DNA from 3 places in the Streptomyces sp. NBC_00080 genome. Region 1 is predicted to be linked to each of the others. Evidence: riboswitches for the same ligand, from Rfam matches in the RefSeq annotation. Region 1 holds a riboswitch; each other region holds the start of a gene.
The links. A riboswitch is a leader RNA that binds a small molecule or an ion and turns the genes downstream of it on or off. The one in region 1 is predicted to bind cobalamin.
Positions count from the first base shown of each region.

Region 2: another riboswitch for cobalamin. It lies ahead of OHU34_RS36115 (energy-coupling factor ABC transporter permease); the one in region 1 lies ahead of OHU34_RS32490 (cobalamin biosynthesis protein).
Region 3: another riboswitch for cobalamin. It lies ahead of OHU34_RS04890 (CbtB-domain containing protein); the one in region 1 lies ahead of OHU34_RS32490 (cobalamin biosynthesis protein).

Region 1 covers NZ_CP108235.1:7,291,819-7,302,058, forward strand. Annotated here, with positions in the region: gene OHU34_RS32485 (cobyric acid synthase) at 1-105, opposite strand, end outside; gene OHU34_RS32490 (cobalamin biosynthesis protein) at 102-1,100, opposite strand; cobalamin riboswitch at 1,200-1,342, opposite strand; gene OHU34_RS32495 (hypothetical protein) at 1,473-1,694, opposite strand; gene OHU34_RS32500 (inorganic phosphate transporter) at 1,729-2,982, opposite strand; gene OHU34_RS32505 (class II aldolase/adducin family protein) at 3,563-4,294, shown strand; gene OHU34_RS32510 (alpha/beta hydrolase) at 4,358-5,494, shown strand; gene OHU34_RS32515 (hypothetical protein) at 5,687-7,123, shown strand; gene OHU34_RS32520 (VOC family protein) at 7,154-7,567, opposite strand; gene OHU34_RS32525 (ABC-F family ATP-binding cassette domain-containing protein) at 7,813-9,411, shown strand; gene OHU34_RS32530 (helix-turn-helix domain-containing protein) at 9,796-10,017, shown strand; gene OHU34_RS32535 (enoyl-CoA hydratase/isomerase family protein) at 10,136-10,240, shown strand, end outside.
Region 2 covers NZ_CP108235.1:8,063,795-8,074,034, forward strand. Annotated here, with positions in the region: gene OHU34_RS36110 (energy-coupling factor ABC transporter substrate-binding protein) at 1-467, opposite strand, end outside; gene OHU34_RS36115 (energy-coupling factor ABC transporter permease) at 464-1,189, opposite strand; cobalamin riboswitch at 1,219-1,403, opposite strand; gene OHU34_RS36120 (SpoIIE family protein phosphatase) at 1,615-3,747, shown strand; gene OHU34_RS36125 (cation:proton antiporter) at 4,177-5,397, shown strand; partial or broken gene OHU34_RS36130 (helix-turn-helix domain-containing protein) at 5,505-5,729, shown strand; gene OHU34_RS36135 (cation:proton antiporter regulatory subunit) at 5,748-6,233, opposite strand; gene OHU34_RS36140 (hypothetical protein) at 6,414-6,833, shown strand; gene OHU34_RS36145 (VanW family protein) at 7,022-8,746, shown strand; gene OHU34_RS36150 (DUF6629 family protein) at 8,768-9,427, opposite strand; gene OHU34_RS36155 (STAS domain-containing protein) at 9,611-9,967, shown strand; gene OHU34_RS36160 (anti-sigma factor RsbA family regulatory protein) at 9,964-10,240, shown strand, end outside.
Region 3 covers NZ_CP108235.1:1,099,455-1,109,694, forward strand. Annotated here, with positions in the region: partial or broken gene OHU34_RS04870 (PadR family transcriptional regulator) at 117-281, shown strand; gene OHU34_RS04875 (hypothetical protein) at 452-601, shown strand; gene OHU34_RS04880 (FAD-dependent oxidoreductase) at 620-1,708, opposite strand; gene OHU34_RS04885 (CbtA family protein) at 2,096-2,857, opposite strand; gene OHU34_RS04890 (CbtB-domain containing protein) at 2,883-3,104, opposite strand; cobalamin riboswitch at 3,141-3,288, opposite strand; gene OHU34_RS04895 (enoyl-CoA hydratase/isomerase family protein) at 3,365-4,441, opposite strand; gene OHU34_RS04900 (hypothetical protein) at 5,352-6,521, shown strand; gene OHU34_RS04905 ((2Fe-2S)-binding protein) at 6,683-7,243, shown strand; gene OHU34_RS04910 (FAD binding domain-containing protein) at 7,310-8,350, shown strand; gene OHU34_RS04915 (xanthine dehydrogenase family protein molybdopterin-binding subunit) at 8,347-10,240, shown strand, end outside.

The sequences.
Region 1 (10,240 bases):
TGCGACCTTCACCCCCTGCCGCACCAGCCACCGGCAGATCCCGGCCGTGACGACGCTCTTGCCGGCGTCGGAGGTGGTGCCGGCGACGAGGAGACCCCCGCTCATGTCGTACGCCCCTTCAGCTGGTTCCTCTGGTTCCTCTGGCTGCGCCGGCTGCTCGCGACGATGTTCGTGGCGACGACGCGCGCGGCGACGGTGACGCCGAGCGCGAGCAGACCGACGCGGCGGGAGAGCCGCGCGGCACGTTCGATGTCCCGGGCGACGACGGGCCGCCCGGCCGCGCCGTTCAGCACGGGCCGGTGCTCCACCCGCCCGGCGTACGACAGGGTCCCGCCCAGCCGCACGCCGAGGGCGCCCGCGAAGGATGCCTCCACCGGCCCGGCGTTGGGGCTCGGATGCCGGCGGGCGTCGGCCCGCCAGGCGCGCACGGCGCCCCGCGGATCGTCCCCCGCGAGGGCGGCGAGCACGGCGGTCAGCCGGGCTCCCGGCCATCCGGCGACGTCGTCGAGACGGGCGGCGGCCCAGCCGTAGCGCAGATACCTCGGCGACCGGTGACCGACCATGGCGTCCAGGGTGTTGACGGCCCGGAACCCGACCAGGCCCGGCACCCCGCCCACGGCCCCCCACACCAGCGCCCCCACGACGGCGTCGGAGGTGTTCTCGGCGACGGACTCCACGACCGCCCGGGCGATCCCGTCGGCGTCCAGGGCCTGCGGATCCCGACCGCACAGATGCGGCAGCCGCTCCCGGGCGGCCTCGACGTCCCCCGCTTCGAGCGCCCGGCCGATGGCCCGGGCCTCCCGGACGAGTGAACTGCCCCCCACCACGGCCCAGGTGGCGGCGGAGACGAGAGCGACGGTGGCGCCGGGGGAGCGGCGTACGGCCCGCTCGGCGACGGCGCCCAGGGCCACGACCCCGCCGGCGCACACGACGGCGTGCAGGGCTCCGCTTCCCCGGTGGTCCCGCCACAACAGCCGCTCGACGGCACCGGCGGCCCGCCCGAACGCGGCGACGGGATGCCCTCGGCGGGGATCGCCGAGCAGCAGGTCGCCCAGAAGGCCGGTGGCGGCGCCGTACGCGTAGAGGCGATCGGCACGCATCGGCTCAGCCGGCCGTGGGGTCGGGCAGCGACCTGGTGCTGTACCTCAACGGCCGAGCGAGCATGGCGATATGTCCTCACTCAGGGTGTCCACGCCCTGGTTCGACGAGACCGGCGGCGAGAGTTCCTGGCTCCCGGGGGTTTCTACCCCGGTCACAGTGGCGGGACCGCGCCGGATTCACACCGGCTTCCTCTTCTGCTGCCGTACATGGCTCGGGCAGTCCACCACGGCCCGCGAGAGCCGTCAACTTGCCTTTGACCTGCGCGGCTCGAGTGTGCAGAACCCCACACAGGGCGGGTCGGCGGGGCCGCGAACGGCAAGAGGTGCGGGACGGTGATCCGTCCCGCACCCCAGGGGTGTTCGGATGGTGCGTCAGGCGACGATCAGTGAGATCCCGTACGCCACCGCCGCCGCGCAGGCCGCGAAGCACGCGTACGCGCCGGTCACCGCGAGGGTGGCCGAGCCGCCCTGCGCCGACGCGCGTTCCTGCCGCGACAGGCCCATGACGCCGAGGGTGAACAGGGCGACGAGGCCGACGGTGACCACGAGGCTGACGCCGAAGACAGAGCCCAGGGCTGCCCAGTCGATCTTCATGCTGCTTCTCTTCCTTCGTGCCGGGTGCGCGGGCTCAGACGGCCGCGGCCGGGGGAGCGGCGGGGGTCGCGGGCTCTGCCGCCGGGCCGGGGATCGTGGCCGTCAGGTCCGTGAGGTCCTCGGCCAGGGTGCCCGTGGGCGGCGGGGTGACGGCGGCGATCGCCGTCGTGACGACGCCCGCGGGCTCGTCGGGCTCGTTGACGTTCGAGGCGTCGACGACCTCGCGCCGGGAGACCTTCCAGATGGCCGCGCTGGAGGCGATCAGGAAGACCGCGACGAGGGCCGTGCCCCAGTCGCCCAGGCCGGTGACGGACTCGGCGAGCGCGCCCACCAGGGCCGCGGCCGGGAGGGTCAGGCCCCACGCGACGAACATCCGGGTCGCCGTCGACCAGCGGACCACACCGCCCTTGCGGCCCAGCCCGGCGCCCATCACCGCACCGGAGACCGAGTGCGTGGTGGAGAGGGAGAAGCCGAGGTGCGAGGAGGCCAGGATGACCGTGGCCGCGCTGGTCTGGGCGGCGAAGCCCTGCTGCGGCTGGAGGTCGGTCAGGCCCTTGCCCATGGTGCGGATGATGCGCCAGCCGCCGAGGTAGGTGCCGAGCGCGATGGCCAGACCGGCGGAGAGGATGACCCAGGTGGGCGGGTCGGAGTCGGGGGCCACGGCACCGCCGGCCACCAGGGCCAGGGTGATGATGCCCATCGTCTTCTGCGCGTCGTTGGTGCCGTGGGCGAGGGACACCAGGCCGGCCGAGGCGATCTGGCCCGCGCGGTAGCCCTTGGCCGCCGCCTTGCCGTCGGCCTTCTTGCCGAGGGTGTAGGAGAGGCGGGTCGCGAGCATCGCCGCGACGCCCGCGACGATGGGTGCCGCGATCGCCGGGATCAGCACCTTGGTGACCAGGGCGTCACCGTGCACCGCGCCCATACCGGCCGAGGCGATGGTGGCGCCGATCAGACCGCCCATCAGGGCGTGCGAGGAACTGGAGGGCAGGCCCACCAGCCAGGTCAGGAGGTTCCAGAGGATCGCGCCGACCAGGGCGGCGAAGATGACCTCGGGACGGATGCCGGTCTCGTCGACGAGACCCTTGGAGATCGTGTTGGCGACCTCCACCGAGAGGAAAGCTCCCACAAGGTTGAGCGCGGCGGACATGGCCACCGCAACCTTGGGCTTGAGTGCACCGGTCGAGATGGTGGTGGCCATCGCGTTGGCGGTGTCGTGGAAACCGTTCGTGAAATCGAACGCGAGTGCGGTAACGACCACAATCGCGAGGATCAGCGAGAAGTTTTCCATTTACCCAGGCAATCGTTCGAAGTCATTGGCGCGTTGACCGTAAGCAATCTGGGTGAACGGAAGATGAACTGAGAAGGGCATCCGGGTGTCTGTGCAAGGGGGGTGTGGCGGTCTTCCGTCGCCGCGCCGGGGCCGGGGTCAAGCGCCGTACGGTCACCCGTCTTTGGCGGGCCCGCGCAACCGGCTCCCGGAGCCGCAGAAGAGATTCTGGTCACCCGGCGGCTGCCGCTGTCGGCGTACTGTCAGAAGTGCCGTCGGAAGGGCCGTCCGAAGGTACCTGTCGGCGGTCCGGCCGCCGGTGTCCCGGCGTCGGACGCCCCGTGACGGGCGACCCACGGGGCGTGATCCGCATGACCGTCCGGGCCTCGGCCGGGCACGTGGCATCGGCGCCCCGTCGCAGGGGTGGCACCCGACGTCGACCACGGGCGGCGGGGCCCGGCCGTCGACGCTCCGGCCGCCGCCATTGTGTACGAAATACGCGGCCTGCTCCCTGCCCGAGCACTTGTCCGGTCCGGCGAAGCGGTACGCGCCGCGGAACGGCCCGGCGGCGGCCCCCGGTGCCTCCTGGCAGGATCGCCGCATGGCTGAGCAGCGACCCGAGCAGGGGGACGCCCGGGGTCACCGGGACGGCGCACAGAACGTGGCGGAGCGGCGGGGGAGACATGCGGTCCTGGAGGAGGCGCGGGCCTGGGAGGCGCTCGTGACGGCGGCCCGCCGTACCGTGACCGACGGGCTGGTCGTCGGCACCTCCGGCAACGTCTCCGTACGCGTCGGCGACACCGTGCTGGTCACCCCGTCGGGCGTGCCCTACGAGCGGCTCACCCCGGACGACGTCACGGGCGTCGACCTGGCCGGCCGGCAGGTGCTCGGCACCCTGCGCCCGACGAGTGAGCTGCCCATGCACCTCGCCGTCTACCGCACCACGGACGCCGGGGCGGTCGTCCACACCCACGCCGTGCACGCGACCGCCGTCTCCACCCTGGTCACCGAGCTTCCCCGCGTCCACTACATGGCGGGCGCGCTCGGCGGAACCGTCCGGGTCGCCCCCTATGCGACCTACGGCACCGAGGAGTTGGCCGAGAACATGCTCCGCGCCCTCGTCGGCCGGAGCGGCTGCCTCTTGCGGAACCACGGCACCCTCACCCACGGAACCACCCTCGACCAGGCCTACGACCGTACGGCCCAACTGGAGTGGATGTGCCGCCTGTGGCTGACGGCCTCGTCCGTGCCCGGCCTGAACCCCACGCTCCTGACGGAGGAACAGGTCGCGGAGGCGGGCGAGCGACTGCGCGGGTACGGGCAGCCGGAGTGACCGGCCGTCCCCCGACGAGCTCCACCACTGGCCGGGAGGAAGGCGGGCCAGGACACTGGACGGGTGCGCACTGTCAAAGCGACGGCCGCCGCCGTCACCACAGCCCTGGCCGCCGCCGCCGTCAGTGTCGCCGCCGGCCGGCTGGCCAGCGACGCCGCGCTGAAGGCGCCGCCCGGCCGGCCCCTGCCCACCGAACCCCGGCTCACCGTGCACGGCACGGCCGCCGGCCGGATCACCCTCACCCGTGACCTGGCCGCACTGCGACCCGGCACCTACGGCCTCTCCGGCAACGGCTCCCACGCCGTCGTGGGCCCCGTCCTGCCCACCGCCCCGCACTCCGCCGACACCGTCGTGCGCCGCCTGGAGCGGGTCACCCACGGCACCCTGAGTGCCGGCGACGCGGTCTGGCTCACCCCCAACCTGTATGTCGGCAACCCCGGCAGCGCCCTCGGTCTCGACCACGCCGACATCGACATCCCCGGCGAGCTGGGCAACCTGCCCGCCTGGTTCGTGCCCGGCGCGCGCCGCACCTGGGTGATCGCCGTGCACGGCCTGGGCACCACCCGGGAACACGCCCTCAACCTCATGGGTTTCCTGCACCGCCGCCGCTTCCCCGTCCTCGCCCTCGCCCATCGCGGCGACCTCGGCGCGCCCCGCTCCCCGGACGGCCTGAACCACCTCGGCGAGACCGAGTGGCGCGACCTGGACGCGGCGATGCGGTACGCCGTGCGCTACGGCGCCGAACGCGTCGTCCTGTTCGGCTGGTCCACCGGCGCGACCATGGCCCTGCGGGCCGCCGCCGACTCGGGGCTGCGCGATCTCGTCTCCGGGCTGGTGCTGGACTCCCCGGTCCTGGACTGGCGGGCGACGGTGCGCGCCCTGGCCGCCGCCCGGCACACCCCGGGCGCGCTGCTCCCGCTCGCCGTCCGTGCCGCCGAGGGCCGCACCGGTCTGCACGCCGGGCCCGGCGGCCACGGTGACGCGGCCGCAGATCCGGACCGGCTGAGGGTCCCGACCCTCGTCCTGCACGGCCCCGACGACACCGTCGCCCCCTGGGGCGCCTCCCGCCGTCTCGCCCGCCTCCGCCCCGAGCTGGTCTCCCTGCACACCGTCCCGCACGCCCCGCACGGCGCCATGTGGAACCCCGACCCCACGGCCTACGAGGAGGCCCTGCGCCGCTTCCTGACCCCGCTCATGTGACCCGCCGACGCGACGCGCACGGACGCGCCCCGACCACACGGCCGGACCGGTGCCACCGGTTCCGTTTAAGCCCGTACCACTGGCCTGAAGGCGCCTCTCCGCCCGTCACGGAACCCCGTGCCTTGGCCAGTCCCGTAGCCCGCCGTGACATTCCGTTTGGGTTTTCGGACCGTCAACCGGAAGACTGCACCCGTGACGTCCCGTATCCCGCGCGACTCCAGGCTTCGACTCGTCCGCCCGCGACCCCTGGCCGCCGCCCCCTCAGCTGTGAACGAGCGGCGCCCGCGCCGCCCCGCACCCCGCCCGCCGGAGGGCACCCCGGCCTCCGCGGAGCTGGCCAGAATGGCGCGCTCCGGACTGGCCGCCGCGGCCCGTGTCGCCCGCTGGGCCGACAACGCCCTCGGCCCCGGCCGAGACGCCGCCACGACCGACGGCAAGGCCACCCTCTCCGACGCGACCGCCGAACGGGCCGCCAGTGATCTGGGCCTGACCACGGACCGGATCCGCGCCGACTGGGACACCGCCCGGCTCGCCGGCCTCGTCGAGGTGCACGGCGACAGCGCCCGCCCCGGCTGGCGGCTGCGCGCCTGGAACCGCGACGACAGCGCCGTCCTGCGCGGCTGGGTCGCCCTGTTCGACGCCTGGTCGCTCGCCTCCCCGGAACCCGGGGACCAGGAGCCCGCCGCCGTCGCCGAGGTCGTCTCGGCCATGCCCCAGGTGCTCTCCTTCCTCCAACTCTCCGCCGGGCCCGTCCCCGTGGAGCAGCTCCTGGACCTGCTGCGCCAGCGGGTCACCGAACTGCGCACCGAGCGCTGCGAGGTGCCCTACGGCGCCGGCTCGGAACCCGCGATCCCCATCGCCCCGGTCCTCTCCGTCGACGCCGACCCGGCGGAGCCCGCCCAGGACGCCGAACTCGCCCCCCTCCTCGACTGGGCCCTGCGCGCCCTCGCCGCCGTGGGCGCCCTCACCTACGGCGCGGGACAGGCCACGCTGACGCCGTTGGGCAGCTGGGCGGTCTGGGTCAAGCTGGAGCAGATCTGCGTCGCCGCGCAGAGCCCCGCCGGCAACATCGAGCAGTCCGCCGAGGCCATGCTCCGCGGCTGCGCCCAGCTGCGCCCCAACGCGGCCCGCGCCGAGTACCGCGCCTGGCTCGCCGCCCGGACCGTCGGCAGCGCCGTCGCCGAGCTGCTGTTCGCCGCCCGGGGCGACGACGCCCTGCTGCGCGGTCTCGCCTTCGAGGCGCTGCGCGTCGTCGGCGCCCCCGCCGAGCCCGATGTCCGCGCGGTCGTCGACGAACCCGCTCTGCGGCCGTACGCGCTGCTGTGGCTCGCCGAGCACGACGGCGTCGACCCGGAGGACGCCCACGAGGTGCTCACCCGGCAGGAGGCCACCTGGCTGTGGGTCGACACCGCCGCGGCCGTCGCCGACCACGGGGAGGCGCCGATGCTCGTACGTCACCTGGAGTCCGCGCTCCAGCCGACCGTGCCCGCCCTGCTGACCGAGGTGCGCGCCGTCGGACATCCGCGCACCGTGCAGGTGCTGGTGGCGCTCGCCGCCGCGCACCCCGACCCGGCGCTGGCCAAGGCCGTCCGCCGAGCCGCCTTCCAGGTGCACACCGGAGGCAGCTGAACGAGTTCGGCGCGGGCTCCGGCGGGGCTCTCAGCCCTGTATCTCGGGCGCGTAGGTGCCGAAGCTCCAGAGGTTGCCCTCCAGATCGCGGGCCATGTAGTCCCGGGAGCCGTAGTCCTGGTCCGTCGGGGGCATCAGGATCTCCGTGCCGTGCTCCGCGGCCCGCCGGTGGTGTGCGTCGACGTCGTCCACCACGACGTACACCCCGGTCGGACCCGCGTCCTTCATCGCCGTGTCGAAGACCCCGCCGCGGCCCTTCGAGCCGAGCATCACCGCGCCGTTGCCCTGCACCAGCTCGGCGTGCACGACCGAGCCGTCCTCGCCCTCGTAGACGGACAGCTCCGCGAACCCCAGCGCCTCCGTGAGCTGCCGGATCGCCGCCTTCGCGTCGGTGTACAGCACCGTCGGATAGATGCTCGGGCGCCCGCTGTTCGTGCCTGCCATGCCGATCACTCCCTTGTGATCCATGCCGGATTCGTCATCCGCCGCCCAGTCTGGCACCCACCACCGACAACGCCCCCGGGAGGAGGATCCGGCGGGAGCGCGGAAAGATCGAACACCTGAACGCAGAAAAAGTGCTTGCACGGTCCCGTTAGACTGGCCCCCATGGCCATTCTCCTCGCGCATTAGACGGCGGGAACGTCCTCGGCCGTCCATCCTGCCAACGACCCCCGCTCTGGAGTCTGTCCGTGATCTCCGCCTCCGGCATCGAGCTGCGCGCCGGTGCCCGCATCCTCATCGAGAACGCCTCCTTCCGTGTGGCCAAGGGTGACCGCATCGGTCTGGTCGGGCGCAACGGCGCCGGCAAGACCACGCTGACCAAGGTCCTGGCCGGCGAGGGCATCCCGGCCGCCGGTCAGGTCACGCGCTCCGGCGAGGTCGGCTACCTCCCGCAGGACCCCCGCACCGGCGACCTCGACGTGCTGGCCCGCGACCGCATCCTCTCCGCGCGCGGACTGGACATCCTGATCCGCAAGATGCGCGAGAACGAACAGCGGATCGCGAACGGCTCGGGCGCCACCCGCGACAAGGCGATGCGCCAGTACGAGCGCCAGGAGACGGAGTTCCTCACGAAGGGCGGATACTCCGCCGAGGCCGAGGCCGCCACCATCGCCGCCGCGCTCAACCTGCCCGACCGGGTGCTCGGCCAGCCCCTGCACACCCTCTCCGGCGGTCAGCGGCGCCGGGTCGAGCTTGCCCGCATCCTGTTCTCGGACGCGGACACCCTGCTCCTCGACGAGCCGACGAACCACCTCGACGCCGACTCGATCGTCTGGCTGCGCGACTACCTCAAGACCTACCGCGGCGGCTTCATCGTCATCAGCCACGACGTCGACCTCGTCGAGACGGTCGTCAACAAGGTCTTCTACCTGGACGCCAACCGCTCCCAGATCGACGTCTACAACATGGGCTGGCGCCTCTACCAGCAGCAGCGCGAGTCCGACGAGAAGCGCCGCAAGCGGGAGCGCCAGAACGCCGAGAAGAAGGCCGCCGCGCTGCATTCGCAGGCCGACAAGATGCGCGCCAAGGCCACCAAGACGGTCGCCGCGCAGAACATGGCCCGCCGCGCCGACAAGCTGCTCTCCGGCCTGGAGGCGGTCCGTCAGTCCGACAAGGTCGCCAAGCTCCGCTTCCCCGAGCCCGCGCCCTGCGGCAAGACGCCCCTGATGGCCGAGGGCCTGTCGAAGTCCTACGGCTCGCTGGAGATCTTCACCGACGTCGACCTGGCCATCGACAAGGGCTCCCGGGTCGTCATCCTCGGCCTGAACGGCGCGGGCAAGACGACTCTGCTGCGTCTGCTCGGCGGGGCGGAGAAGCCCGACACCGGCGAGGTCGTCGCGGGCCACGGCCTCAAGCTCGGCTACTACGCCCAGGAGCACGAGACGCTCGACCCGGAGCGTACGGTCCTGGAGAACATGCGCTCCGCCGCCCCCGACCTGGATCTGGTCGAGGTGCGCAAGACGCTCGGCTCGTTCCTGTTCTCCGGCGACGATGTCGACAAGCCCGCCGGCGTGCTCTCCGGCGGCGAGAAGACCCGGCTGGCCCTCGCCACCCTCGTGGTCTCCTCGGCCAACGTGCTGCTGCTCGACGAGCCCACCAACAACCTCGACCCGGCCAGCCGCGAGGAGATCCTCGGCGCCCTGCGTACCTACAAGGGCGCGGTCGTCCTCGTCACCCACGACGAGGGCGCCGTGGAGGCGCTCCAGCCCGAGCGGATCATCCTGCTGCCCGACGGCGTCGAGGACCTGTGGGGTGCCGACTACGCGGATCTGGTCGCGCTGGCCTGACCGCACGCGGGCTCCACGCCGTGATCCAGGACGTGATCCACGACGTGATCCACGGTGTTGGATCATTCGTCTGGATCATTCGGCCTACCGGTGATCCATCATCTGTGTGAGATCTCCTCGTATCGAGGTGTGTCCTACATCGATTTCTCGGCCGATCCCTTTGTCGACAAGGGATCGGCCGTCGCGCGTCTCTGACCTGCTACTTCGCACGACAACCCGTTCGGCCCCACGAACACCACCGGGTGGAATCACAGATTCCACTTGTGGGGACGCACTCCTGTCGTCAAAACCCTGTCGCACGGACCTTGCCGAATGGGTGGCCATCGCGCGCCGGAGGGGTGATCATGAGGATGACCAGAGCGCACTTCCCATGAGGAGGCACGGGTGGCCGAGACTCTGAAGAAGGGCAGCCGGGTGACCGGCGCCGCGCGCGACAAGCTCGCGGCAGACCTGAAGAAGAAGTACGACTCCGGTGCGAGCATCCGGGCGCTGGCCGAGGAAACCGGTCGCTCGTATGGCTTTGTTCACCGGATGCTCAGCGAGTCGGGCGTCACGCTGCGTGGGCGTGGCGGGGCGACCCGAGGCAAGAAGGCTGCCTCGTCCTGACCCGGGGCGGCCCACCGCTTTCGATGGTGGCCACCCGGTCGGTTGTCCGACCGGCCGGGTGGTTACTGTGCAGTCACTTAGCTGACCGCTAGCTGATCGCACCCATCGGAGGCTCCTCATGGCCACGCCCGACCAGGAACTCGTTCCCCTGCTCGACAAGGACGGCGTACGGCTCACCGTCGACGACACGCTCGCCACGGTGACGCTGGCCAACCCGGCCAAG
Region 2 (10,240 bases), 770 kb from region 1:
CCGGAGGGATGGGATCTCCCGGTGCTCCCGGTGCTCCCGGTGTTCCCGGTGTTCCCGGTGCTCCCGGCGTTCTCGCGGTTCTCGGTGCTCTGCGAGGCCCTCGTCGTCGTCGAGGGCCTCGCTGCTGCCGAGGTCGTCGAGGTCGTGGTGTCCCGCTGTGCCAGGGCCCGGAGTTCGCCCTGCCGCCGTCCCCGGTGCAGACCGAAGTAGTAGGCGAGGACCCCCGCACCGAGGGCCGCCTGAAGGGCGAACAGTGCCGACTCGATCTCGCCGGACGGCGGCTCGTACAGGGGCGAGAACCAGGGTTCGTAGTCCGGCCGGATCTCGGTGATCGCCGTCTCCGCCTCCGAGTCGGCCCCCGTGAACGGCTCCTCCTTGTGGTCGCCGAGCCCGAGGGCCAGCGGCAGGACGGCCAGCGCGGCCACCACGAACAGCAGCAGGGCGTTGATCTTCGCGTTGCGGCTCACCGGGCCACCGCCTCGGTCCCGGCCTCGGTTCCGGCGTCGGCGCCGGCCTTGGTCCGACGGCCGGTCACGAGCACGCCCAGCCTGGTCAGTTCACCCTTGCTGGACTGCGTCAGCAGTCGCATCACGAACACCGTGAGGAGCCCCTCGCTGACCGCGAGCGGGATCTGGGTGACGGCGAAGATGGAGCCGAACTTGCCGAGCGCGCCCAGGAATCCGCTGCTCGGGTCCGGGAAGGCGAGCGCCAGCTGCACGCTGGTGACGCAGTAGGTGGACAGGTCGGCCACGAACGCGCCGAAGAACACCGTGACCATCAGCGGCACGTCGAACCGCCGCAGCAGCCGGTAGACCGCGTAACCGGCCCAGGGTCCGACGACGGCCATCGAGAAGACGTTGGCGCCGAGCGTCGTCAGGCCTCCGTGGGCGAGCAACAGGGCCTGGAAGAGCAGGGTGATGGTGCCCAGCACCGCCATGATCGGCGGCCGGAACAGGATGGCGCCGAGCCCCGTGCCGGTGGGGTGTGAGCAACTCCCGGTCACCGAAGGCAGTTTCAGCGCGGACAGTACGAACGTGAAGGCTCCGGAGGCGCCGAGGAGCAGGGTGCTCTCGGGGTGCTCCTTGACCTCACGGGTGAGTGACCGTACTCCGTGGACGACGAATGGCGCGGATGCGACGCTCCAGGCGATCGCATGCGCCGGAGGCAGAAAACCCTCGGCTATGTGCATGGCTGAACAGACCCTCTCCAGCACCTCGTGGATGGTTGACGTGCCTTGGCCGGTCTCCTGGCTCACGGGTACCACCGCCCGTGCTCCGCCTTCCCGGGTCCCAAGGACCCAGTGGCTGCCCGCGAGGGCCGGAGCCGGACTTCCCGATCACAGTGGCGAGGGCCGCACCGGCATCACACCGGATTTCCCGTTCACCAAGGCGTGGTGACAGTAGTGCCCGCACAGAGGCGCTGACAAGCGGCGATGTGGGGCGCGAAGACGGCGGACGACGGCTCACCCCGGCGCACGGACGCCGTCCGCGGGCCCGACGAAATGCCGGGTCCGCACGGTCGGCGTAGGGTCCGCCGTAGGGGTGACGGCCCTCGGCGCCCGGGGGCCTGCGCGTCGTTCAGCGAGCGCCCCTGCGCTGCGGGGAAGGTGAGAGCGTGCCGGATGCTGTCGCTGCCGGGTCGGGTGGGGGCCGCGGTCCGGAGTCGCTGGACACCGTCCTCGCCGAGTCCGCACAGGAGACCGGCGCCTCCGTGACCGCCGTGTACCTGCCGGCGGCCGGCGAACCGGTGCTGCGGCTCGCCGTACTGGGCGGACTTCCCTGGGAGATCTCCATGCCCTGGGCGCGAGTGGCGCTGACGGCCGCGTCCCCGGTGTCCGACGCCGTGCGGGAACGACGCCTGGTGTGGATCGGCGGCGCGGAGGAGATGGCGCGCCGATATCCGCGTCTGTCGCTCGTCGTGCCGTACCGCTTCTCGCTGGCCGCCGCCCCGATCACCACCGGCGAGGAGGTCCGGGGCGGGTTGGTGCTCCAGTGGCCCGCCTCGCACCCGGCGCAGCTGAGTGTGCGCGAACGGGAGGCCATGACCGGTCTGTGCCTCCGGCTGGGCCGGTTGCTGCAACGCGCCGCCGCAGACGGACACCCCGTGCGGGTCGGCGGGGTGCCCCGGGTGCTGCCGCCGCTCCGGGCCCGGCCGGTCGCAGCGGCCCAGGCGCAGTCCGCCGTCGACTTCGCCGAGCGCTTTCCCGGCGGCTGCTGCTCGCTGGACGTGGACGGCCGCATCACCTTCGCCACCACCTCGGCCGCCCGGCTGCTCGGCTCCGCCGTCCCCGACCTGCTCGGCACCAAGCCGTGGGAGGCGCTGCCCTGGCTCGACGACCCGATCGCCGAGGACAGCTACCGGGCGGCCCTGATCAGCCGCGAACCGACCTCCTTCACCGCGCTGCGGCCGCCGGACCGGTGGCTGTCCTTCCGGCTGCACCCGGACGCCTCCGGCATCAGCGTGTACATCACCCCCACCCACTCGGCGCACGCCCACGCCCCGCTCACCGGCCCGCCGCGGCCGCATCCGGCGGCCGCCGCCACGGCCGGCCGGGCCGCCACCCTCTACCACCTGATGCACCTGGCGGCCACGCTCACCGAGGCCGTCGGGGTCCGGGACGTGGTCGACCAGGTGGCCGAACAGCTTCCGTCCGCCTTCGGCGCCGGGGCCCTCGCGCTGATGACGGCGCAGGACGGCCGGCTGCGGATCATCGGCTACCGCGGCTACTCCGCCGACCTCATGCAGCGTTTCGACGCCGTTCCGCTCACCTCCGACACCCCCGCCGTGCACACCCTGACCACGGGCGTTCCGGGCTTCTTCGCCACCTTCGCCGAGCTCAGACGCGCGTATCCCCCCGCGGTCCTCCAGGACGGCATGGCCGCCTGGGCCTTCCTGCCGCTGATCACCTCCGGACGGCCCGTCGGCTCCCTGGTGCTCGCCTACGACCGGCCCCGCCCCTTCCTTCCGGAGGAGCGGGCCGTCCTCACCTCCACCGCCGGGCTGATCGCGCAGGCGCTGGACCGGGCTCGTCTCTACGACACCCAGCACCAGCTCGTCCACAACCTCCAGGCCGTTCTGCTGCCCCACACCCTGCCCCGGGTCCCCGGTCTGGACGTGGCGGCCCGCTACCTCCCCGCCACCCGCGGCATGGACATCGGCGGCGACTTCTACGACCTCATCCGCCTCGACACCACGACGGCCGCGGCCACCATCGGCGACGTCCAGGGGCACAACGTCAACGCGGCGGCGCTCATGGGGCAGGTCCGCACCGCCGTCCACGCCAACGCCGACGCGGCTCCGGACGAAGTCCTCGCCCGCACCAACCGCCTGCTCACCGACCTCGACCCCGGCCTGTTCACCAGCTGCCTCTACGTCCACCTCGACCTGACCACGCACCGCGCGTGCCTGGCCAGCGCCGGCCACCCGCCCCCGCTGCTGCGCCACCCCGACGGCCGCGTCGAAGTCCTCCAGGTGCCGCCGGGCCTCCTGCTGGGCATCGAGCCGGACGCCCCGTACGAGTCCATCGAGATCCCGCTGCCTCCCGGTTCGGTGCTGGCCCTCTACACCGACGGCATGGTCGAAGCCCCGGGCATCGACATCGACGACGCCGTGAACGGCCTCGCCCGCGAACTCGGCCGTACCGGGCCCGGCACCATGAGCGCCCTCGCCGATGCCCTCGTCCGGCACGCCCGCCGCTCGACCCCACGCAGCGACGACATCGCTCTCCTCCTCATTCACCCCATCTGATCCTTATTTCTATGATTTTCACCTTTCGGCGTGCGCTAGGATCCTTTACCAAGCGCTTACACTCCGCTGGGCGCCGCTCCGCCCGGCCGTGGAGCAACGGGCCGGCGGTCGCCGCCGACGTGATGGGGGGCGTGACATGGGTCGAGTCGTCCACGTGCGCGTCGACAACGCCGCTCGCGACGGCGTTCCCGATACCGGCGGTACCGTCCTGAGCGACCACCCCGTGCGCTGACGCCTTCCTCGCCCGCGCGGTGGAAACAGGCAGTCCCGCGGTCGGTACCGCCTCGCCCGCGCCGCAGTCCGCCGCTCACGGCGGCAACCCGCGCCCTTCTCCGGCTCCCTGACGCAGCGACGAGCCACTTCGGGACACCCGCACGCCCGTACGCACAGACGCCACCACCGACTTCGACCGACGGAGGTCAGACGCCCGTGCACGACACCACCGCCCTGCTCATCGAACTCGGGGCGATCATCCTCGTCCTGGGCCTGCTGGGACGCCTCGCCGGACGCGTGGGCTTCTCGCCCATACCCCTCTACCTGCTGGCCGGGCTCGCCTTCGGCCACGGCGGCATCCTGCCCTTGGAGGCCAGCGAGGAGTTCGTCGCCACCGGCGCGGAGATCGGCGTCATCCTCCTGCTGCTCCTGCTCGGACTGGAATACAGCGCCTCCGAACTCGTCACCAGCCTGAAGACCCAATACCCCTCCGGCGCGGTCGACTTCGCGCTCAACGCCGCCCCGGGCGCCGCGACGGCCCTGCTGCTCGGCTGGGGCCCGGTCGCCGCCGTCGCCCTCGCCGGAGTCACCTGGATCTCCTCCTCCGGCGTCATCGCCAAGGTCCTCGGCGACCTGCGCCGGCTCGGCAACCGCGAGACTCCGGTCGTCCTCGGCATCCTGGTCCTGGAAGACCTCTCCATGGCCCTCTATCTGCCCATCCTCACCGCCCTGCTCGCCGGGGTGAGCCTCGCCGGCGGAGCCGTGACCCTCCTGATCGCCCTGGGGACCGTCGGAGCCGTCCTCTACGTGGCGCTGCGCCACGGCCGTCTCATCAGCCGCGCCGTCTCCTCCGACAACGCCGAGATGCTCCTGCTGGTCGTCCTCGGCCTCACCCTTCTCGTCGCGGGCATCGCCCAGCAGCTCCAGGTCTCGGCGGCCGTGGGCGCCTTCCTCGTCGGCATCGCGCTGTCCGGCGAGGTCGCCGAGGGCGCCAGCAGTCTCCTCACCCCGCTGCGGGACCTGTTCGCCGCGGTGTTCTTCGTCTTCTTCGGCCTGCACACCGACCCCGCGGACATCCCGCCCGTCCTCCTCCCGGCCCTCGCGCTGGCCACCGTCACCGCGCTGACGAAGATCGCCACCGGCTACTGGGCGGCCGGGCGGGCCGGGATTTCCGCCAAGGGCCGGTGGCGGGCGGGCGGCACCCTGGTGGCGCGCGGCGAGTTCTCCATCGTCATCGCCGGACTCGCCGTCGGTGTCGAACCGCGCATCGGCCCGCTGGCCACCGCGTACGTACTGATCCTGGTCGTCCTCGGGCCGCTCGCCGCCCGCTGGACCGAGCCCCTCGCCCGCCGCCTCGCCCGGGGGCGCCCCCGGAGCGCGCCGCCCGGCCCGGCCGCACCGACGGAGTCCGCCGAAGCCGTCCACGCGGGCCGCTGAGCCGGGTGGGCGGATACCACGTGGGGCGCCACGCCGGGCGCACCCCGGAGCACTCCACCTCGCCGTACCGCTCGGTGGGAACATGCGTCCGATGCTCGACAGTGCTCGATCCGAACGGTGTGGCCGCCGCCACAGCCCGGCGGCTCTCGCTCAGCGTGCGCGCCCTCACCTGCCGCCTGGCCCGCATCCACGCCCTGACCGGCACCGACCCCGTCGACCCCGCCCACCGCTACACCTTGCAGACCGCGGTCATCGGCGCCCGACCGCTCGACCGGCCGACCAGGCCCCTGACGTCGGCCGAGACTCCCATCTGGAGAGGCGGCGCCCGCTGAAGGGGCGGCGCTCGCGCCTCACTCCCGCGCGAGGATCGCCGCGGCCGCCTCCACGCCCTCCCGTGTGCCGATGAGGATCAGCGTGTCCCCGCCGGTCAGCCGGAAATCCGGCTTCGGTGAGGGGATGGCCTCGGCGCGGCGCAGCACCGCCACGATCGACACCCCGGTCTCGGTGCGCATCCGGGTCTCGCCGAGCAGCCGCCCGTTCCAGTGCGACGTCCCCGGCAGCTCGACGCGCTCCGCCACCAGCCCCAGCTCGGTGGTGGACAGCAGGCTGGGGCTGTGGTGGTCCGGCAGCATCGCGTCGACGAGCGCCGCCGCCTCGCCCGAGGTCAGCCGCACCGACAGGGCACAGGCGTCCGGATCGTCCTCGTGGTAGGCGCTCAGTGTGCGAGCCCCGTCGCGGTGCGCGACCACCGAGAGGCGGCGTTGCTCGCGTGTGGTCAGGTCGTAGCGGACGCCGATCCCCGGCAACGGCGTACTGCTCAGGCGTGGAGCACCCACGGCCGCCCCCTGTCTGGTTGGAGCGTTCCTTCGAACACCTGTCGATGCCACCCTAGCCAGCACGGGGAACGGGGCGACGGGGGTGTGCTCGGCGACCGGGTGGGAGAATGCGCGTCGAGGTCCACGCTGCCGTGGCGGCCGGCGTTCCGGGGGCATGGGGGCCGGAAGGAAGCGTGCAGCATGATCGAGTGGGTGTCCCTCAGGGCCGGCGCCCGGCCCGTGCCCCAGCCCGTCGCCACCCCGGTGGTGTGGGCCACGGCCTTCGGCGGCGCGCTGGTCCTGGTGGCCGTGCACAACATCCTGGTGGGCTCGGAACGCCCCGGATTCGCCCTGGCCGCCCTGTCCCTGCTGGCGGCCCTGCTGGGACTCTGCGCCCGCTTCACCGCGGCCCCGGGTACCGCCGTCCTGTGCTGGCTGACCCTCAACGGTTTCGCCATCCCGCCCGTAGGCACGCTCACCTGGGCCGGTCACCGGGACACCTTCTGGCTCACCTGCCTGTGCGCCGCGACTCTCGTCGGCACCGTGCTCGCCCGGATCGTCCAGGCCCGCGCCGCCTACCGCCGGATCGCGGCAGAGCCGGTCACCCCGTCGACCGGCTGATCCGGGGCCGGACTGTGATCCGGAACGGACGTGATCCGGAACATACGTGCTCTGGGGCATATGATCCCATCGCGCATTCTGGGTAGCTTGGGGTGCTTGCCCATGCTTGCCCCCGTGTTCGACGCTGTCCCGTGTGCGGCGTCGCGCAGCGGGGCGGATCACCCGTCGATCGTCCGTCCTGGAGACCCATGCGCCCCCGAACAGCCTCCGTGCCGCCCCTCGCCCTGGCGGGCGGTGCGCTGACCGTCGGCGTCGGCGCGCTGTACCTGACCGGGCTGCTGCTCACGGGCGGTGAGATCGAGCCGGGCACGACGGTGCGGGGCGTGGACATCGGCGGCCTCAGCCGTGCGGAGGCCGTCCGCAAACTGGACGAGCATCTGACGGCGGCCGGCTCGCGGGAGCTGGCCGTGCGGGTCGGGGACCGCGGCGGGACCGTCGACCCGCGGCAGGCCGGACTCGCCTTCGACGCCGAGCGCACGGTCGACCGGGTGGCCCGCGTCGGCTCCGATCCGGTGGCTCTGGTCGGCGCGCTCTTCGGCTCCGGGGGTGACGAGGAGCCGGTCGTGCACCTCGACGAGAACAAGGCCCGCACCGCTCTGGGGAAGCTGGCGAAGACCCTCGACCAGACGGTCCGCGAGGGCACGGTCGGTTTCGCCGACGGCCGGGTCGAGCAGGTCGCCCCGCATCCCGGCCACGCACTGGACGTGGACGCCGCCGTCGGCACCCTGCGGACCTCCTTCCTTCGCGGCGAGGAGGGCGCGGTCACGGCGCTGCCCGCCCGCGAGACACGGCCGAAGGTCACGGCGGACGAGGTGCGGCGCGCGGTGCGCGAGTTCGCGCAGCCGGCCATGTCGGCGCCCGTCACCCTCACCACGGGCGGCAAACGGTTCACCATCGGGCAGAAGGTGCTGGGCGAGCATCTGACGATGCGGCCCGACAGCGCCGGCCGGCTGGTACCGAAGCTGGACGACAAGGGACTGCGCGCGGCCCCCTCGGTGGCCCGCCCGCTGGCCGGCATCACCACCACCGCCGCGAACGCCGACCTGCGGCTGGACGGCGACCGGGTCGTGGTGGCCGACGACGCCCGGACCGGCGTCCGGATCACCGACAAGGCCCTGGGCAAGGCCGTGCTGCCGCTGCTCACCCGGTCCGGCGGAGCGGCCCGCACCGGGGAAGTGGTCGCACTGCGGACGCAGCCGCAGGTGACCCGGGCCGGCGCCGCACGGCTGGGGCTGACGGAGAAGATGTCCTCCTTCACCGTCCACTTCGAGCCGGCCGCGTACCGCACGAAGAACATCGGCCGGGCCGCACAGCTCATCAACGGCTCCCTCGTCATGCCGGGCAAGACCTGGAGTTTCAACCGGACGGTGGGGCAGCGCACCGAGGCCAACGGCTTCGGCGAGGGCATCATGATCCTCGACGGCGAGTTCACCAAGGCGCCTGGCGGTGGTGTCTCGACCATGGCCACGACCATGTTCAACGCGATGTTCTTCGCCGGGGTCAAGCCCGTGGAGTACGGCGCCCACTCCTTCTACATCGAGCGCTATCCGGAGGGCCGCGAGGCGACGGTCGCCTGGGGCAGCCTCGATCTGAAGTTCGCCAACGACTCCGGCCACGCCCTCTACATCCAGGCCGAGGCCACCGACACCTCGGTGACCGTCACCTTCCTCGGCACCAGGAAGTACGACGAGATCAAGTCGGTCACCGGGCCCCGCACCCAGGTGCGGCAGCCCGCGCGGAAGGTGAGCACGGACGAGAAGTGCGTACCGCAGACCCCGCTCCAGGGCTTCGACGTCACCGTCGACCGGGTCTTCTCCAACGACGGCAGGGAAGTGCGGCGGGAGCCGTTCCGCACCCACTACACCCCCCGGGACGAGATCACCTGCGAAGCTCCCGCCGAGGACCCGCAGTAGGTCCGGCGGCCTGGCGGGCACTCACCGGGTGGCGCCGGAGTTCCTCGTCCGGCCCGGCGGCAGCCGTGCGGCGTCCGGCCGGCGGCGTACCCAGTCGAACAGCAGCACCGACCACAGCGCCGCGAACGCGCACCAGGTCGAGACGAACTCCAGCCGCCAGAGCGTGAAGCAGGCCGCCGCGCCCACGCCGACCACCACCCCCAGGACCAGCAGCCGCCGGTCGCCGGAGAGCAGCAGGGAGCCGATGGTGGCCAGGAGATAGCCCGCGACGAGCACGGCCGGGTGTGAGAGGTGGACCGAGTACCCGACCGTGTGGCCGCGGATCTCGGCCGTCACCGGCTCGGTGGCGACAGCGGTCGCGAGCCCCGCGGCGGTCGCGACGCCGAGCGCGAGGAGGAAGCTCAGCCTGCGCCGGGCGGCCGGCGGGGCGGCGCACCGCACGGCCGCCGGCACCCACACCGCCAGCAGCGGCAGCGCGATCACGGCCCAGACGACGGTGGCGGGCCCGCTGCCCCCGCCCGAGTCCCAGACGACCGCCTCCACGATCTGATGAGCCCCGAGCAGCAGCGGCAGCGCGGCAAGGGGAAGATCCCGGCGGTCGCGGACCCGTGTCACGCTGGCCACCCCGACGGCCGCCACACCGGCGCCCGCCACCAGATCGGCCGTCGCACTCCAGCACATCACGTCACCATGGGTTCGGCCGTCGTCCGCATCCGCCTCCTCGTGCGGTGCGGGTCAGGTTACGTCTCGCGCCGGGAATTTCCCGGCCGCCGGGCCGACGCCGCTGTTCGAGCGGCGCACCGACGGCGCAAGGGGCCGCGTTACGCTGGTGCCGGTGGCGGCAGACAGCGAAGGAGGCCGCGGGTGGTGGACGTCTCGCAGGGAGACGACGGACTCGGGCCGGGGCGCGGCGCGGCCGTGCTGGAGGTGGGCCCGTTGACAGGGCGACCCGGTATTCGGGCCCGGGGAGAGATCAGCGAGATCACCCGCTCGCCCTGGGAAGAGGCGTTGGCGGGCCTGGCCCGGCAGCACGCCGACGTGTCTTATGTGGAGCTGTCGGAAGTGGCGTTCGTCGACGTCGCGGGGGTGGCGGCGCTCGCCGTCACGGCCCTGGGCCTGTCCGGAGGCCGGGTGGTGGTCGAGCATCCGCCACCGCAGGTACCGCGCGTACTGAGCCTGTTCTGGCCGGGCCTCGGCACGATCGAGGTGGCGCCGCGATGAACACGGTGGCGACGCACGAGGCGTTCGAGCACCCCGCGCTGTTCTACCGCACCGAACAGGAGTACGTGGACCGGACGGTGTCCTTCGTGCAGGAGGGCCTGGACCTCGGCGAACCGGTGGCGGTGGCGGTGCCGGGACCCAACCTGGAGCTGATCAGGGCCGGTCTGGGCGCGGACGCCCGGGCCGTTCGGCTGCTCGACATGACGGTGGCGGGCCGCAACCCGGGCCGGATCATTCCCGGAGTGCTACGCGCGTTCGCCGACTCGCATCAGC
Region 3 (10,240 bases), 6.2 Mb from region 1:
GTGGATACAACAGCACGTGAGTGGCCTGAACAATTCCGCGCCCGCGCAGTCGGCCGGAGGGCGTCATCGAATCGAGGTACACATCGAATCGATGCGATCGGCGAGACGACGACCCCATGCTGGAACTGGCCATCCTGGGATTCCTCGCCGAAGGCCCTCTGCCGGGCCATGATGTGCGCCGCAAGGTCTCCCAGCTGATCGGCTCCACGCGACCCGTCAGCGACGGCAGCCTCTATCCGGCGATCAACCGGCTGGCCAGGGCGGGACTCCTGGATCGTCAGGCGGACCCCCGGGCCGGCGCCGCCCGCTTCGTCCTCAGTCTGACCGAGGCCGGTCACGCCGGCATGCTGGAGCGCCTGCGTACACCGGCAGACCACGAGATCACCGACTTCACCCGAAGCGGCAGGCCGCCCGCGAGCCGGCCGCGTCGGCCGCGGCCGGCGCCCTCACCGTGGACGTCGGCGGCCGCTTCGCGCTGGCGGACATCGCGGAGGCGCACGACCGGGTGGACGCGGGTGGACGCGGCCGGGTGCTGGTCACCGTCCCCGGCTGCCCCCGGCCCTGGATCCAGGTCCGGCAGTGCCGGCGCGACCGGCATTGACCGCACCGCTCTCCGGACCTATGCCGTGCGTCCCAGGCGGAAGCGGGGATGCGGCTCGGCGCGGCCGGTGGCGAGGTCGGCGGCCATCGCGCCGATGAGCGGGGCGAATTTCGCGCCGTGTCCGGAGCACGGGGAGACGATGACGAAGGGCCCGTGGCGGTCCAGGACGAAGTCCTCGTCCGGGGTGGTGGTGTACAAGCAGGTCGCCTCGGCGACCGGGTCGGGCTCGAGGCCCGGGAGGCGGTCGCGGACGAAGCCGCTCACGCGCGTCCGCGACGACGGGTCGACGACCCCGCTGCGGGTGCGGGCGGTGGCCGGGGTGCCGCGGTCGTGCTCGGCGACCTTGACCGCCGGGAGCGGGCCCCCGTCACTTCCGGACGGCAGGCCGTAGAGGTGCAGCGCGCCGTCCCAGATCAGGGTCGGCCACCTGACGGACGGGTCCCGCTGCCGGAAGTGGAAGACCTGCTGCTGGGTCACCGCCAACGGCGGCAGGTTGACGGGCAGTTCGAGCTCGGGCAGCCAGGCGCCGGCCGCGATCACCACCGTGTCGGCGACGATCTCGCGGCCGTCGTCGGTGTGCAGACGCACCTTCTCGCTCCCCCGGACGTCGATGCCGGTGACGCGGGTGCCGATGACCGCCCGCGCTCCGTGTTCGATCGCCCGCCGGACGCAGGTCCCGACGGTCTCGTCGGCGTCGACCACGCCCGCGTCCGGATGGTGGAGCACCGGCCCGGTGATGCGGATGTACGGCCAGCGCTCCGCGGCGGCTTCCGCGCCCAGGAGTTCGTGGGGCACTCCGGCCGCGCCGAGGAGGTCGGCGAGCGCCTTCGGGTCGTGGTCCTCGCCCATGTCGAGCCCACCGGTCGTGCGCAGCAAGGAGGTCGACCCGTCGTCCTCCAGCTCCCGCCACTGCTCCTGGGCCTGTCCGGTCAGCCGTACGTAGAAGGGGTCGGCGTACACCCGCCGGAAGATCCGTGAGCTGCCGTGCGAACTTCCGTGCCGATGGCCGATGTCGTACGCCTCGACGAGCGTGACCTCATGGCCTCGGCGGGCCAGTTGCCAGGCGGTGGCCGCGCCCATGAGTCCGGCACCGACGACGGCGATCACAGTCCCTCCCCGGGGATCCGGTCGGTGCCCGCGAAGGGAACGCGGGCCATGACAGCAGACTCGATCGTACGGGCGACCAGGTCCTCGGGTTCCCGGGAACGCTCGCGAAGCCGAACCGCCCCGTGAGGAACACCAGGACCACCGACGCGGCGGGATGGGCGGCCGGCAGCCCGAACGCGCTGAGCGTGACGGTGAGACCGGCCAGAGAAGCGATCAGGGTGAGGTCGCGCTGCCCTGTACGGACGGCCGGTCGGAGGTTCATGCCGCCATCTTCGCGCGGCGCTCGCAGTGCTGATCCGGCGTCGGTTGGCGAACGCGCTCGTGAACGCGAGAAGGGCCCCGGGGTGGTTCCGTGGGCCCTCTCGTCGCAACGTCGTGCCGGTCGGGTCAGTGTGGGGCGGCCACCGGTGTGCCCGCGGTCACCGTGGCGGGCTTGGGGTGCAGCAGCCGTTCGGCCAGTTCGCCGAAGACGAGGCCGAAGCCTGCCCAGAGCGTGACCTGCATGGCGAGGGCGGACAGGCGGAACCGCCACAGCAGGGCGGCCGGGAAGTCGCTCGGCACCTCGTTGACGGCCGGCAGGAACTCGTAGGCGAGCCCGATGACGAGCACGAAGCCGAGGACGGCCGCGACGGTGGCGTTCCAGGTGCCCAGCCTCGGTGCGAGCCGCTTGCCCAGGATCACCGCGGCGACCGCGAGCAGCACGCCGAGCACCATCATCAGGAAGTACAGGGTGGTGCGCTTGCCGATGGTGTCGGGGTCGCCGACCGCGGGCGGGTTCGCCGGGTACTTCAGGAACGGCACGACGTACACGGCGAGCAGAGCGGCCCCCGACAGCAGAAGTGCCGTCGCCCGGGGGCTGAAGCGGCCGACCCGGCCGAGGGCGAAGCAGAAGGCGAGGGCGGCGATCCCGCCGAAGGCCACCCCGTAGATCAGCACGCCGGTGGCGAGGCCGGCGGTGGACTGGAGGCTGCGGGAGACGAGTTCCACCTCGTGGTGCTCGTGGCCCGCGGCGTGCGACTCCTCGAAACCGATCGCGCTGTCGACGTTCGGCTCACCGAGGAAGTAGGCGACGATCAGGGCGAGCACGCCGGCACCGAGGCCGGCGAGCATGCCCCGCACGAGGAGGTTTCTTACCGTTGCGGAGTTCATGAGTGTGCTGGGGTTCCCCTCGGGATCAGTGGCAGGGGAAACCGAGCAGGTGGCGGGCGTCGTGCACCCACTCGTGAACGTCCTCGCCGGAGACGACGGCTGTCGCGCCCTGCTCCGCGCCGACGAAGTACAGCAGGACCAGCATCAGGACGCCGAAGAAGACCGCCCACGGGGCGATGTCCTTCAACGGCAACTTGGCGGGTACGACGGGCGTGGTGGTAGTCGGCTGGGCGACATGCTGCGCCATGGCAGGACCTCCTCTGGGAGTTCGCGTCCCATCTCGGTGGTGCACATGACGACGGCCACGGGTCTGACTCGCGGTGTGTGCCCCTTCGGGGTACACCGTCCACAGTGGCGCGACCGTGCCGGGTTCTCACCGGCTTCCGTCTCGCCGTCGTCGATATCAGAGCGACGGTACCGCGTGCCGGGCCCCTGGCCAATACCGCCCCACCTGGCGTGATTCCACTCTCCACGGCCAGGTGGCCCGGATCACCATGCCGGTCCCGCTCAGCGGAGCCCCTCCGCGGTGGTGTCGGGTCGGGCGAGCCCGAGTTCGCGCTCGCCGAGCGGGGTGAAGAAGCGCTCGACGTCGGCCGCGGTGACCTCGGCGAGGGTGGCCGGCGACCAACGCGGGTCCCGGTCCTTGTCGATGACCTGGGCGCGGATGCCCTCGACCAGGTCGGGCGTGGTCAGGGCGGCGCAGGAGACGCGGTACTCCTGGTCCAGCACCCGTTCCAGGGAGCCGAGTCGCCGGGCACGGCGCAGGGCGGCCAGGGTGACCTTGAGCGAGGTGGGCGACCTGGTCAGGAGGGTCTCCGCGGCCTCCTTCGCCGCCGGGTCGCCGTGGGCGAACAGCCGTCGGACGATCTCCTCGACGGTGTCGGCCGCGTAACAGGTGTCGATCCACGCCCGGTGTCCGGCCAACTCTCCTGCCGGCAAGGGCTGTACATGACGGTCCAGGGCCTCCCGTACGGGCAGTTCGGCGAGGTCGTCGGCCAACTGCCGGAGGGAGGCGGACGGCACGCAGTGGTCGGCGAGCCCGCACGACACCGCGTCCCCGGCACCGATCTGGGCGCCCGTCAGGGCGAGATGGGTGCCCAGTTCGCCCGGGGCGCGAGCGAGCAGGTGGGTGCCGCCGACGTCCGGCACGAAGCCGATGCCGGTCTCGGGCATCGCGATCCTCGACCGCTCGGTGACGATCCGGACGCTGCCGTGCGCGGAGACGCCGACACCGCCTCCCATCACGATGCCGTCCATCAGGGCGACGTAGGGCTTGGGGTAGCGGGCGATGCGGGCGTTGAGGTGGTACTCGTCGCGCCAGAAGGCGGCTGAGGCGGTGCCGTCGTCGTCGCGGGCGTCGTCGTGGACGGCACGGATGTCGCCGCCCGCGCACAGGCCGCGCTCCCCCGCGCCGGAGACGACGACGGTCTCGACGGCCGGGTCGCGCTCCCATGCCGTCAGCGCGGCGTCGATGCGGCGCACCATCGCATGGTTCAGGGCGTTGATGGCCCTCGGTCGGTTGAGCGTGATGTGGGCGGCTCGGCCGGCGGTGTGCAGCAGGACGGGCACCTCGATGTCGTTCATCGGGATTCCTCCGTCAGGCCGCGGGCCACGATGACGTGCATGATCTCGTTGCTTCCTTCCAGGATCCGCTGGACGCACAGGTCATGGACGATCTTCCCCACTCCGTGGTCGATGCGGAAGCGCCGGCCCTGCCGCCGAAACCGGCCGCCTACAAGCGCGTTCGGCTTCCGACCCGGCCGGTCCGGGCGGGCCGACCTGCCCCGGTGGGGACGATCGACCAGGTGAGCGGCGTGGAGGCGGCCGTTCCGGTCCCCGGCCGGCAAGCCGACGGCGGCACGGCGGCCGTGCCGGTCGGCGCGCGCGACCCGGGTGGAGGGGGGAGCGGTGGCGCGTGAACTGGTGCTCGGCGTCGACGCGGCCGCAGTCGCGATCCGTCGCCTGGCAGTCTGATCGCCGGCCTGCCGGACCGCCCGCGTGGGTCAGCGGACGCCGTTCGTTCTCGGGCCGCCGCAGCATGCTGCGCCTGCCCGCGCGGCACGCGGATCGCGTCGCAGGTGCCGGGATCCCGTCGACGGCAGGGAAGCCCGCGGGACGACGGACAGGGCTCGCCCCGACGCGGATGGAGAGCGGGCCCTGTCCACCGGCTCCGATTCTCGGGTCCAGGAGGCCGGCGGGCCCATGGGTGCGGGGGTGCCGGCCGTGGTGAACGGCGCACACCCCGTACGAGTGGCGCACACCCCCCGCCCGGACCACCGGCCCGTGGACCGGATCCGGACGCGTGACCTGTGCCGCGCCGGGGAAGGCACACCCCGGCGGGGCGCCCACCGGTGTCCACGCCGCCGACCCGCTTGATCGCACACCCCCCGCGGCGGGCGATACTGGCCTTCGCACGTCGTCGCCACGTCGTCACCGCACTCACGAATGGACTCACCACATCTCCGCGACCGTTCCGCCCACGACGCCCTCCACGGTGTGGCAGACCCGTGGCCGTCACACCGGCCCCACCGCTCCGGACGTCCTGCGCAAGCACCTTCAGGCACTCAAGGACGCCGAGACCGTCCAGGACTTCATGGAGCTGCCGGACGCCGACACCCCCGAGGGGGAGACGGCCTTCGAAGCCCGGTGGCTGGTCGCGGAGGAGGTGACCGTCCGTGCCCGGCTCAGGCTCGCCGAGTGGTCGGGCCAGGGCCAGGAATGGACGCTGACGGCGGAGGCGGAGCGGCCGTGGGACCAGCGGTGGCCCTCGCCCGCCGGGATGTTCTGGTCCTGGGAGGCGGACACCCCCTGGGGCAACGAGACCGTCACCGGTGAGCGTTTCCTCGTCGCGAACCCGCTTCCGGCCGACGACAAGGAGCTGCGGCGCGTGCTCCGGGGCGCCCTGCGGGACACCTGGGCCGTCCACCTCGTCGTGCACGAGGCCATGACACCCGACGAGCTGGGCCGGCGGTCGCTGGTCCCGCTGCTGCCGCCCGGCCTGCACCACCGGGTCGTCGAGCACCGCGCGGCCCCGCACCAGCTGCGCACCGTGAACTGGGCGCTCAAGGAGGCCCGGGTGGAGGTGCCGCGCGGCGGGGCGCTGGTGCTGCCGGGGATCCCCGCCCCGGCCGACTACGACGCCGCCGACCACTCGGTGCGCAGTGTGTTCCTGGACGGCACGCATCCCACCGAGCTGCTGGACGCGGTACGGCGCTACGCGGCGCTGCCCAGGCCGCTGCCGGAGGACGCCGACGCCGCGCTCACCGCCCTGCGGGAGGAGTGGCAGTTGCTCACCCCGGAGGAGGAGCTCGCGCGCGAACGCAAGCTCGTGGTGATGTACAAGGAGGCGCTGGCGGCGATGACGGAGTCCCGGGACCTGTACCGGGAGGCCGCCGAGCACGCCCATGAGGCGCTGGCCGCGTACCGGGAGGCGGCGGCCGAGGCCGGGGAACCGCGGCAGGCGCCGGCCAGGAAGAGCGGCTCGCCGTTCCAGCAGCTGGGCCGGACCCTTGAGCGGTTCAAGGAGACGACCAAGGGCCTGCGCCCGGTGGCGTCCGCCGCTCCCGCGGCTCGGGTGGAGTCACCGGAACAGGACCGCACCGGTGGCACCGGGAGCATGACCGGTGCCACCGGCGGCGACGAAACCGAGGTCACCGACCGGTAGGGGTCGGGGGGCGGCAGGTAGGTCGGTAGGCGCCGGTGGGCGCCCTGCGGGCGCTCGTGTCCGTCCGCGCATGAATTACCTCGTACCGGGACGTGTCACACGCCCCTGTCTGGATACGCGGTCCCCACGGCACCACGGACCGCACCGGAAGGGACCCGCACATGGGCAGTGAGCACGGCCCCCGGTCGTCGCCGCACCGATCCGACACGACGCTGCGCGTCAACGGCAAGCCGCACACCCTCACCGTCGACCACCGGCGCGTGCTGCTGGACCTGCTGCGGGAGGATCTTGACCTCACCGGAGCGAAGAAGGGCTGCGACCACGGTCAGTGCGGCGCGTGTACCGTCCTCGTCGACGGTCGGCGCGTCAACAGCTGTCTGCTGCTCGCCGTCACCCTGGAGGGCAGCGACATCACGACCGTCGAGGGCCTGTCCGGCGACGGCGAGGATCCGCATCCGCTCCAGCAGGCCTTCCTGGAGCGCGACGCCTTCCAGTGCGGGTACTGCACGCCCGGACAGATCTGCTCGGCGGTGGGCGCGCTCGCCGAGGCGGAGTCGGGCCATCCCTCGCACGTCACGGATCCGGCGGCGCCCTCCGGACGACCGGTCGCGCTGGACCGGGACGAGATCCGCGAGCGGCTCAGCGGCAATCTCTGCCGCTGCGGCGCGTACCCGCGCATCGTCGACGCCGTCGAGGACGTGAGCGGGGCGGGCAGCACATGACCGGGCAGCACATGACGGGGCCGACGGCCCAAGGGCACGACCGGGGCAACCAGAGGACGTGATCCGGTGGAAACCTTCGCCTACGTACGGGCCGGCAGTCTCGCGGAGGCCGCCGAAGCCTTCGCCACGCACCCGGGCGCACGCTATCTGGGCGGCGGCACCAACCTCGTCGACCTGATGAAGCTCGGCGTGGAACGGCCGACCGCCCTCGTCGACGTCACCCGGCTGCCGCTGGACGAGGTGACGGAGCTGCCGGACGGGTCGCTGCGGATCGGCGCCCTGGTGCGCAACAGCGACCTCGCGGCGCACCCACGCGTGCGTGACCGCTACCCCGTGCTCTCCCAGGCTGTGCTCGCGGGCGCCTCGGGCCAGCTGCGCAACGCCGCCACCACCGGCGGGAACCTGCTCCAGCGCACCCGCTGCCCGTACTTCCAGGACGTCTCCAAACCGTGCAACAAACGGGAGCCGGGCAGCGGCTGCGCCGCCCGGGACGGCGTGCACCGCGACCACGCGGTGTTCGGGTACTCCGAGCACTGCATCGCCACCCACCCGTCGGACATGGCGGTGGCCCTGGCCGCGCTGGACGCCGAGGTCGAGCTGTACGGCACGGCGGGTGTGCGCCGGGTGGCGGCGGCCGAGTTCCACCGGCTGCCCGGGGAGGAACCGGAGCGGGACACCGTCATCGAACCCGGCGAGCTCGTCACCGCCGTCCTGCTGCCCGCCACCACGGCCGGGCTGCCCTCCGCCTACCGCAAGGCGCGCGACCGGACCTCGTACGCCTTCGCGCTGGCCTCCGTCGCCGTGGTCCTGGAGGTCGCCGACGGTGTCGTCGCGCAGGTGGGGATCGCCTTCGGGGCGTTGGCCCATCGCCCGTGGCGGGCCCGGCGGGCCGAGGAGGCACTGCTGGGCGCGGCCCCCACCCGGGCGGCCTTCGAACGCGCCGCCGAGCTGGAACTCTCCGAAGCCCGGCCGCTGCGCGACAACGCGTACAAGGTACCGCTGGCCCGCAACCTCGCCATCGACGTCCTGACCCGACTCGTACCGCACGACCCCGGACCGGACGGGCCGCCACCGCACGAGCCCGGATCGCGGGAGGAGGACTCATGACCGCCGTGGGCGCTCCCGCCGAGCGCAGGGAGGGCCGGGAGAAGGTCACCGGAACCGCCCGCTACGCCGCCGAACAGCCCCTTCCCGGGCGGCTGTTCGCCCGTCCGGTCCCAGCGGCGATCGTGTGCGGCCGGGTGACCGACATCGACGACACGGCGGCGCTGGCGCTGCCCGGTGTCGTCACCGTGCTCACCCACCGCAACGCGCCCCGCCTCGCCTCCGCGGACGACGCCACCCTCGCCGTGCTCCAGGACCCCGAGGTACCGAACCGGGGCTGGTTCGTCGCCCTGGTGGTGGCCGACAGCCCGGAGGCGGCCCGGGCCGGCGCCGCCGCCGTGCGGGTCACCTGTGTCGAGGAGAAGCACGACGTCACGCTCACCGCGACGCACCCGCAGGCGTACGTCCCCGAGAAGATCAACGGGATGTTTCCGGGCGTACGCGAACTGGGCGACCCCGACGGCGCGTTCGCCGACGCGGACGTGCGGGTCGACGTCGGCTACCGGGTGCCGCCCCTGCACAACCACGCCATGGAGCCGCACGCCAGCACCGCGCACTGGGACGGCGAACGGCTCACCGTGCACACCTCCAGCCAGGGCACCACGGTCGTACGCACCGTGCTCGGCGCGATGTTCGGGCTGGCGGACGAGCGGATCACGGTCGTCGCCGAGCATGTCGGCGGTGGCTTCGGCTCCAAGGGCACGCCCCGGCCGGACGTGGTGCTCGCCGCGATGGCAACCTGGCACACCGGACGACCGGTCACCGTGGTCCTCCCCCGCCGGATGCTGCCCACCTCCGTCGGCCACCGGGCGTCCACCCTGCACCGGCTGCGCCTGGGCGCGGACTCCGACGGCCGGCTGACGTCGCTCGTGCACGAGGTGACCACCTACACGTCGCGGATCAAGGAGTTCGTCGAGTACGCGGGCATGCCGGCCCGCATCATGTACGCCGCCCCGAACCTGCGCAGCCGGCATCACGTGGTCCGGCTCGACGTGCCGACGCCGTCCTGGATGCGGGCCCCCGGTGAGGCACCGGGCATGTACGCCCTGGAGTCGGCGCTGGACGAGCTCGCCGAGGCCCTCGGGATGGATCCGGTCGAGGTGCGGGTGCGCAACGAGCCGGACGCCGAACCGGACAGCGGCAAACCGTTCAGCAGTCGGCACCTCGTCGAGTGCCTGCGGGAGGGCGCCCGCCGGTTCGGGTGGTCCGACCGGGACCCCCGTCCCCGCACGCGTTCCGCCGGCCCGCTGCTGCTCGGGACGGGCGTGGCCGCCGCCACGTACCCGGTACAGGTGTATCCGTCGAAGGCGGCGGCGCGTGCCCTGCCGGACGGGTCCTTCCTCGTCGAGGTGAACGCCGCGGACATCGGCACCGGCGCCCGTACGGTCCTGGCGCAGGCCGCGGCGGACGCCCTGCAGGCACCCCTGGAGCGGGTGCGGATCCGGGTGGGCAGCAGTGATCTGCCGCCGGCCCCGCTGGCGGGCGGTTCCTCGGGTACCGCCTCCTGGGGCTGGGCGGTGCACGAGGCCTGCACACGACTCGCCGCACAGCTGGCGGAACATCAGGGTCCGCTCCCCGAGCGGGGGTTGGAGGCGCGCGCCGACACCAAGGGGGCGGCCGACGCCGAAAGTCCCTTCGCTCGGCACGCGTTCGGGGCGCACTTCGCGGAGGTCTCCGTGGACACGGTGACCGGAGAGGTGCGGGTGCGCCGGCTGCTCGGGGTGTACGCGGCGGGACGCGTCCTCAACCCCCGTACCGCGCGCTCCCAGTTCGTCGGCGGGATGACCATGGGCCTGGGCATGGCGCTGACCGAGGGAAGCACCCTGGACCCCGCCTTCGGCGACTTCACGGAGTCGGATCTCGCGGCCTATCACGTGCCCGCGCACGCCGACG